2 regions of the Rummeliibacillus sp. SL167 genome follow, and region 1 is predicted to be linked to the other one. Evidence: riboswitches for the same ligand, from Rfam matches in the RefSeq annotation. Region 1 holds a riboswitch; the other holds the start of a gene.
What was found. Region 1 has a riboswitch for thiamine pyrophosphate ahead of FEZ13_RS03580 (thiamine phosphate synthase). Riboswitches for the same ligand answer to the same signal wherever they lie in the genome.

Region 2: linked by a shared signal. The riboswitch ahead of FEZ13_RS03090 (ABC transporter ATP-binding protein) and the one ahead of FEZ13_RS03580 (thiamine phosphate synthase) in region 1 are both predicted to bind thiamine pyrophosphate.

The regions. Positions count from the first base shown of each region.
Region 1 covers NZ_VCBM01000001.1:795,666-800,399, forward strand. Annotated here, with positions in the region: gene FEZ13_RS03575 (YkvI family membrane protein) at 1-1,030, shown strand, start outside; TPP riboswitch at 1,468-1,576, shown strand; TPP riboswitch at 1,653-1,752, shown strand; gene FEZ13_RS03580 (thiamine phosphate synthase) at 1,883-2,512, shown strand; gene thiO (glycine oxidase ThiO) at 2,499-3,572, shown strand; gene thiS (sulfur carrier protein ThiS) at 3,562-3,756, shown strand; gene FEZ13_RS03595 (thiazole synthase) at 3,758-4,528, shown strand; gene FEZ13_RS03600 (MoeB/ThiF family adenylyltransferase) at 4,521-4,734, shown strand, end outside.
Region 2 covers NZ_VCBM01000001.1:694,173-698,906, forward strand. Annotated here, with positions in the region: gene FEZ13_RS03080 (ABC transporter substrate-binding protein) at 1-894, opposite strand, end outside; gene FEZ13_RS03085 (ABC transporter permease) at 1,211-1,981, opposite strand; gene FEZ13_RS03090 (ABC transporter ATP-binding protein) at 1,968-2,714, opposite strand; TPP riboswitch at 2,789-2,878, opposite strand; TPP riboswitch at 3,074-3,182, opposite strand; gene FEZ13_RS19305 (hypothetical protein) at 3,419-3,595, shown strand; gene FEZ13_RS03095 (NRDE family protein) at 3,745-4,512, shown strand.

The DNA of each region.
Region 1 (4,734 bases):
TGTTGGCGCAGGCTTTGCTTCTGGTCAAGAAATCTTGCAATTTTTCACTAGCTTTGGCTGGTGGGGAGTTGCAGGAACAGCTCTTGCAACCGCACTATTTGCATTTTTAGGCATGAATTTAACAACATTAGGGAGTCGCTTGCATGCGACTTCTCATAAAGAAGTTGTCTATCAAATTTGTGGTAAATATATTGGAGTTGTTGTAGATTTTGTCATTACATTTTTCTTATTTGGTGTTGCAGTCGTTATGCTAGCAGGTGCAGGCTCCATTTTTGAAAGTCAGTTTGGTCTTCCAGCCGTGTATGGTAGTTTGTTTATGCTAATCATTACAGTATTAACGCTCATGTTTAATGTTCATAAAATTATTAGTGCGATTAGTGCGATTACACCTTTTCTTTTATTATTAGTAGTGATTATTGCGATATATTCTCTTTTTACCACAGATTTAAGTGCTGCTGACATGGATATGTTAGCGAAAAAACAAACTTCTGGTGCTGCCAATTGGTTCTTAGGAGGATTGTTGTATGTATCTTATAATATTGCAGCAGGAGCATCGATGCTAGCCGTTATGGGAGGAGTAGAAAAAAGTGAAAAAATAGCAAAACATGGCGGGATTTTAGGTGGAGTCGGACTAGGTATTCTTATTTTGCTTATAAATGTCGCAATTTTCACAAAAATAGATCAAATTGGTGGGGCAGATATGCCAATGCTTCTTTTAGCGACTAAAATGTCACCTGCTATTGGTGTCATTATGGCCATTGCTTTACTTGGTATGATTTATAATACAGCTGTGGGGATGCTCTATGCATTTACTGCTCGAATCGTACCGTTAGAAAGCAAGCATTTTAAATGGATTGTGTGGGTAATTGGTTTAGCTGGATTCGCCTTAAGTTTTGTCGGCTTTATCCAACTTGTTAGTGCTGTTTACCCAGCAATGGGTTATTTAGGATTTGTGTTGATCATTTCAATCATTATTGCATGGATTAAAAATGTTAAATACTCAAAAGAAAAGATACTCATCCCAAAATAGCTTGCTAGTGATTATTCTAAAAACTATTTTTATCATATGCTTTTACAAGGGTGGATTATCCAGTTTTCTCCACAAAATATAGTGTATTCGCTGATTTCCGCTATGGCTTGCTCGCTTTCCTGCGGGCGCGGCTTGAGCCTCCTCGCTTCGCTGTGGGATCTCAACTGTTCGCTTTTCCCGAGGGGCATTGAATGGACTTCCTGAATCCACACCGCACAAAGGAAATGTGCATACATTTTCGAGGACTCGAGTAAGCCGAAGATCTACATGAATGGAGTTAAAATACATGTTTTTTAGAATCATGCTAAATTTATTACCCATTTTTCCCTAATCAACACAACTGATACTATTATTCAATCTTCAACATCTATTAAATTTCAAGTAGGCTATTGAACGATTAAATCGGTAGTGCTATACTTTGACTTGTAATTTCATACAATAATTGCTAGGAGAGCTGGTGTTGCCAGCTGAGAGTAGAGCCGTAAGCTCATGATCCTTTTACCTGATCTAGATTATGCTAGCGTAGGGAAGCATTAGGATATCGCATATACACGTCCTTGTTTCCTGACCTTAGGAAGCAAGGACGTTTTTATCTTCTATTCTATGAACAACTAAATATGGGATTGACCACTAGGGGTGCATGTATATGCTGAGAGAGAAAAACTCAACTCTTATGACCTGATCTAGATAATACTAGCGAAGGGAAGTGGCGCTACTTTTGTTATATCGTACAAAATTTTAGCCACTTCTTCGAGCTTGAGAGGTGGCTTTTTGTATGGGATTGCAACGAAAGGAAGTGAATAAATCGTTATTTTTATTTCAACGTCGGGTGATTCGATATGGAAGAATGGGATGATGAAAGAATTGGATAAAAAAATAGAGTTGCATATCATAACGGATGGTGAGCGTTCCTTAGAGGAAGTGATTCATTTTGCACCAAAATTAGAACCATATTTAAGCTATTTGCATATACGAGAGCCCAATCGTACAGCATCTGAGCTATATGATTGTATTCAAAACTTACAACAACAAGGTTTTCCGTTAGAGAAACTGGTCGTGAATGACCGTATTGATGTTGCGCTTGCTACAGGTATCAGTCATGTGCAACTTGGTTACCGCAGTATTCCCGTCGCTATTATTAGTGATAAATTTCCAGCTCTTCATATTGGTGCATCCATTCACTCCCTTGAAGAGGCCTCTGATACAAAAGCCGACTGGTTACTTTACGGGCATATTTTTGATACGACAAGTAAAAAAGGAAGACCTTGCCGTGGTACAAAATTATTGCAGCAGCTAACAAAGAAGGTTTTAAAGCCTGTGATCGCTATTGGTGGAATCACTCCACAAAATACGAAGGAAGTTTGTGCGGCAGGGGCTTCTGGAATCGCCATTATGTCGGGGATATGGCAGGCTATTGATCCAGTTGAGAAAGTAAAAGAATATGCATATAAACTCGAGGAGTGGGAAGATGAAAAGTTATGACAGTATTATTATTGGTGGCGGTGTCATCGGTAGTACAATCGCACATTGTCTTGCAGAGCAGGGGCTACATGTAGCCATTCTTGAAAAAAACGACATTGCATCTGGTGCTTCTCACGCAGCCGCAGGGCTTCTAGGCGTTCAAGCTGAATGGGACGAATATGATCCTTTATATGATATGGCTAGAAAAAGCAGAGCCTTATTCCCAAAAGTTGCTGAAAAAATCCGTGAAAAAACGGGAATTGATATTGGCTATGAAGCGAAGGGAATCTATCGGATTGCACATACGGAAGAAGAATGGCAAAGAATTAAAGAAATTCGTACTTGGCAAATAGCAGCAGGAGAGGAAGCCGTATTACTTTCCTCAGAAGAAGTAAGAAAGGTCGAGCCAAATGTTTCTTCAGAAATAGTAGGTGCAGTCTATTATCCAACAGACGGACATGTTTTAGCTCCAGCATTGACAAAAGGACAAGCACTTGCGGCCGCAGCTAGCGGTGCCGAAATCTTCGAATATACAACTGTCCTACAAATTGTTGTAAAGGATGAAAAAGTGACCGGTGTCCAAACAACAGAAGGCTTTTTCCCTTGCAAACAGGTTTGTATCACAACAGGGGCATGGAGTACGCCATTTCTAAAGCAATTTAATAAAAATTATGGTACGTATCCAGTAAAAGGTGAAGTGATTTCCTTAAAAAGTAATCGTCCTTTACTAAAGGCTCCGCTATTTTTGAAACGATTTTACATCGCTCCAAAACGTTATGGCAAATATGTAATAGGCGCGACGATGGAGCCTCATTCTTTTCAAGAACAGGTGAAGGCATCTAGTGTAGCAGATATTTTACAACGCGCTTTTTCAATCCTTCCTGCTTTACAGGATGCGACTTGGGATCGTACTTGGGCAGGTTTACGACCAGAGTCGAATGAGGGGCGACCATATATGGAAGCACATCCTACGATTCAGGGACTATTTGTATCCACGGGGCATTATCGAAATGGCATTTTGTTGAGTCCATTTGTTGGTGAATACATGGCAAATAAAATGGTGGGGAATTATGTCTATTAATGGGACTACGATAGAAATACCGGAAACTGTAGGAACGATTCAGGAATTACTTATCTATTTAAAACTCCAAGATAAAATGGTGATTGTGGAACAAAATGGAGTTATTTTACAAAAAGAAGATTATTCACAGGTTGTAAAGTCAACCGATACAATCGAAATTGTGACATTTGTAGGAGGCGGTTAATATGTATCAAATTGGACCATATACATTTACATCTAGATTATTACTTGGAACAGGAAAGTTTTCAGATTTTGATATTCAAAGTCGTGCGATAGAAGTTTCAGAGGCTGAAATTTTAACATTTGCTGTACGTCGTATGAATATTTTTGAACCATCACAACCCAATTTGCTAGATAAGATTGATCTATCAAACTATCGTTTACTTCCGAATACAGCGGGAGCTAAAACAGCTGAGGAAGCTGTACGCATTGCAAAACTCGCTAAGGCATCTGGTTTTTGTGATATGATCAAGGTTGAAGTAATTGGCTGTGATGATACGTTATTGCCGGATCCATTTGAAACGTATCGCGCATGTGAAATCCTTCTTTCGGAAGGATTTATTGTACTTCCGTATATTTCAGACGACGTAGTACTTGCTCACAAATTACAAGAACTTGGCGTGCATGCCATCATGCCTGGTGCTTCTCCTATTGGCTCAGGTCAAGGAATTTTGAATCCATACAATTTACAAATCATCATTGAACAAGCAACAGTACCTGTTATTGTAGATGCAGGAATCGGTACTCCTTCTGATGCAGCACTTGTCCTTGAGTTGGGAGCTGATGCCGTATTACTCAATTCAGCCGTATCGGGTGCGAAAAATCCTGTCCAAATGGCAGAAGCGATGAAATTAGCAATCCGTGCAGGTAGGCTTGGTTTTGAAGCAGGTATGATTGAGAAAAAAACACGAGCACAAGCAAGCAGTCCAACACAAGGAATGAGCGTTATTGACTAGTCGCTATTCAAGACAAGAATTGTTTTCGCCAATTGGATATGAAGGACAGCAAAAAATTTGTCAAAAGCATGTACTGATTGTTGGAGCAGGAGCATTGGGAAGTGGAAATGCCGAGATGCTTGCTCGTGCAGGTGTTGGGAAGATATCGATTGTGGATCGTGATTATGTGGATCGGTCGAATTTACAGCGTCAGCAATTATATTGTG
Region 2 (4,734 bases), 100 kb from region 1:
GCCGAATGGTAAACCATCGTCCTCCATACGTGGTAATAAAATCTCTAAACTTTTTGTTTCTACGTCTTTATCCAATGGAAAGCTATCATTTTCATGATCAAGTAGGATTTGTAAGCTTTCTTTTGGATTTTTTTTCACTTCTTCTTGTCCCTTGGCAACTGCCTTCCAAAATCTCTTAATAGCATCTTTTTTTTGATGGAATGTTTTTTGACCGGTGACGAGTACTAGCTCGTAATTATCGGGCACATCATAATCGCTATTTTGTATGCTTTTCATATCATAGCCTTCTTTGTTCAGTAGAACAAATTCATGATTGATGTATCCTCCAATTATGGCATCTACACGATTTGTTGCAACAGAAGGTATCAAATCCCATCCTACATCTGTCATTTTTACCTTGCTAAAATCACCGCCATCCGCTTCTACCATCGTTTTAATGACAGCCTCACTCAATTCACTTGATGAGTATCCAACATTCTTTCCCTCTAGATCTTTTGGTGAATGGATACCAGATGATTTTTTCATCATTAGTTCATCGAGTGAATGCCTTACAAATGCAGCTACTGAAATAATTGGGATTCCTTCAGATTTGGATAAAATGGTTTGATTTTGATAGCTAATGGCTAAATCTACTTTTCCAGTAGCAGCAAGCTTCAATGGGTCATTTGTATCGGCGGGCATTTCAATTTTGACATTTAATCCCTCCTCTTTGAAATAGCCCTTTTCTTGAGCTACATAGAAAGCTGAGTGCACAGCATTAGGATACCAATCAAGCATAATACTGATATGATCTAGTTTCTTCCCATTCTCTTCCTTTGGTTGCGCCTTTCCATTACAGCCGGCAGCCACTATGATGAATATCAATAGGATCACTATATTTAACCATTTTTTCATTTCTCGACAACTCCTATTTGTTAGTTAGAATGATTCCATTTCACGCGTGTTGATTTGACAAAAATTAGGCCGTCTGTGGCGTAATTTTTGAGAAAACCTGTATTTTTCGGACCATTTATATAGATCTTCGCTGCGTCTTGCTCGTTCCTTTTGTGTAGCACATATTCGAAAAAAAACAATCCAATATCCTGCGGAAAGAGCGAATAAAGTCTTTGAGAGAGCAAATAAATCTTTTGAAAGAGCGAATAAAATCCCTGAGAGAGCAAATAAATTATCTCAAAGGGCGAATAAATACTTTATGGATAAAATTGGATAATCAATGTGCCTGATTCCATTTATTGATTATTCTTTTTTCTATCCATGAAGCTAGTGCAAATAATAGAATTCCCACGATGGTTAGAATGGTAATGGCTGCAAAAACACCTTCTGCATTTAAATTGCCAGACATTCTTCGACTATAGTAGCCTAATCCCTCACTTGCTCCCAGCCATTCACCGATGGTTGCTCCAACGAGTGCAAAAACGATTGACATCTTAAAACCTGAAAAGAAGGAGGGAAGAGCCATTGGAATATGTAATTTTTGAAATATTTGAAACCTGTTTGCACCCATTGAGCGCAACAACTCAATATATTCCTGATCGCATGATTTCAATCCATCATAAGTTCCTACTACAATCGGGAAAAAGCAGATCAAGATCGTCACAGCGACCTTGCTCCAAATGGTATATCCAAACCACAGGACGAAGATAGGGGATAGTGCAATAATTGGGACCATTTGTGAGATGACAACTGCTGGATAAACCATTTTTTCGATTGTTTTTGAAAAAAACATACAAATAGCTAGAAGGACGCCACTTATAACAGCAAGCGAAAACCCAATGATAAATTCGAGCATTGTAGCACTTAAATGCTCGATCAACAAGGGACGCCAGTTATAAATAATCATCTGTATAACACCAGTTGGCGCGGGAATGATAAAACTTGGTATAATCTCTGCACGTACAAGCCATTCAACGATTGCTAGTACGATGATAGAAAATAACAAAAATAAACGATAGGTTTGAAAAAATTTTTTAAGTGGTTTCATTGGCAATCTTCTTCTCCAACTTTTGACGTAATGTCACAGCTTCTTCAGAAAGAAGCATTTCCGGTTTACGTGGACGTGACAAGGGTACTGAAATTTCTTCTATACGGTGATCTGGATGTAATAACAAAATCCGATCACTCAAAAAAATGGCTTCTTCTAAATCATGAGTGATGAAGACAATTGTTTTGTTTAAATCTTGCCACATGGACAATAACCATGATTGCATTTCTTTTTTCGTTAATGCATCCAGCGCTCCAAACGGTTCATCGAGTAATAGCACATTTTTCCCTGTCAATAAAGTACGTAAAAAAGCAGCACGTTGTCGCATTCCCCCAGATAGTTGTTTTGGTAGAACATGCTCATATCCACTAAGTCCTACACGTTGTAACCAGACGCCCGCTTCTTCTTTTGTGATATGTACATCTTGTTGAATTTCAGAAGCAATCATGATATTGTCAAGGATCGTGCGCCAGGGGAGTAGCAAATCTTTTTGTGGCATATATCCGACATCCCCTAGTGAAATGTCTTTTTGGTCGATTTGAATATCGCCTTCATCTGGTTGAAGGAGACCAGTCATTAATCGTAAAATGGTACTTTTCCCTGTGCCACTTCTACCAATAATAGAAATAAATTCGCCATTTTTAATTTCCATATTCAAGTGAGAAATAACTAGATTTTTTTGCCTTTTCTCATTGGTGTAGCTATAAGATACATTTTTTAGAACGACAGTCATTTTTTCTCCTTTCTAACTGCAAATTAAAAACTGCTTCCTTTTGAAGAAAGCAGTTTCATAAAACATAAAATTCCATGTCTTGGAAACTACTTTCCTACGCTAGTATGAACTAGATCAGGTTCAAAGGGTACAATCTCAGCCAAAGGGCGCCCCTAGTAGATTCAAACTTATTTAATTGTTGATCTTGTTTCAGCAATGTTTTATGCAACCAAAATGTAGTGGCAGGAGCATATGTTTTATGCGACGAAAACGCAACTGCAAGTACAGAAGAAACCCACCTCAATAGGTGACGAGATGAATTTGCTTGAAAAGCCAATAAAAAAACCACTCAAAGGAAGAGTGGGCTGAACAACATACATAATTGTCCTAACTCACTTCCCTACGCTAGCGTAAACTAGATCAGGTTCAAAGGGTTTAGAACGACTGTTCAGTCTCAGTCCTCAAATAGGGACACCCCTAGTGCTAATTCGTTTTCATATATAGCTTATCATGAAGATAAATTTATGCAAGACTTTTCTTTCGGCTGTTCCACATAGAAAGAAAAAACTTTTTTATAAACAGAGTTAGAGCAATCGCTTATGAGTCATTTTTTATCTGGATTCTATATTACGAAATTTATACAAATCCTTTTTCTTTTGATTTGTATAAAATGTAAGATGCAAAGCAAACTAATAGCGTAATTCAACTAAAAAGGAGGAAATAGCATGCCTGATAAAATGACTCCAAGATCTCACGGTAGCTACGGACATGATGAAGAATTAGGAGAAGAATTTTCAGTTCCAGAAGAAAATAAAGCGAAATCTCCAAAAAAGAGCTCTAAAACGAAATTTGAGAAGATGAAAGAAAAGGCGATTGAAATAGCTCGACAAAATCTTGAATAAAGGCGTATAGGCGGCGAAAATCGTGTTTAACTATGCGGTTTTGCCGCTTTTTTCTTTAAATATCAGTAAGTCTATCAATTGTTTTACAAAATGCTTTGTTACTGGTAAGATGAAAAGAAATTTTGAAAATTACAAAGAGGTAATGGAATATGTGTTTAGTCAATTTTCATTTTCAAAATCATCCAAAATATAAATTAATAGTTGTTGCCAATCGTGATGAGTTTTATGAACGGCCTACAAAGCCAGCACATTATTGGGAAGATGAACCCAATATACTAGCTGGACGTGATTTACTACAAATGGGGACTTGGTTAGGTATATCTAAAAAAGGCAGATTTGCAGCAATAACAAATTATCGTGATCCCAGTTTACCAGAAACAGGTCGTTATTCGCGTGGCGAGATCATTCGTCATTTTTTGACAAATGGTACGGAACCGGACATTTTTATGGAAGAACTCATAAAAGAAAGAAAAAATTACGGTGGTTACAATATTATACTTGGTGATCCTAATGGTTTGTACCACTACAATAATGTACTGGATGAGTCCAAAGATATAAATGCAGGCACACATAGTTTAAGCAATCATTCCCTCAATACACCGTGGCCAAAAGTTGTAAAGGGTAGAACAAGATTAAATGAATATATTCAAACAAATCAAGAAGAAGTGAGTATCGATATGCTTTTTAACCTTGTAACCGATCGTTCAACAGCAGATGATGGAGAATTACCCCACACAGGTGTTGGGGTGGAAATGGAAAGATTGTTATCACCTATGTTTATAAAAATTCCGAATTACGGTACTAGGTCATCTACTGTTTTATTAGTAGATAAAGAGAATCGTGTGACTTTTGTAGAAAGAACTTTCAAGGAAGGCGATTTTCAATTTGAAAAAAAATATGAGTTTAAAATCGAATAATGGATGATTCATCATGTAAAAAATGATCACAAAAATTTAAAAAATTTACTTTTTAGTCAATGAGAGAGGCTATTCATTTCTCATTGATTTTTTTGTGGATTTATTGATGGATCAACGATATTCAATCTATCTTCCTCATTCATTGATAGAAAATTTCTATCAATGAATTAATTTTTTCTATCAATTATTTATTTATAAAGGCATTGAACAATACGGGACAAT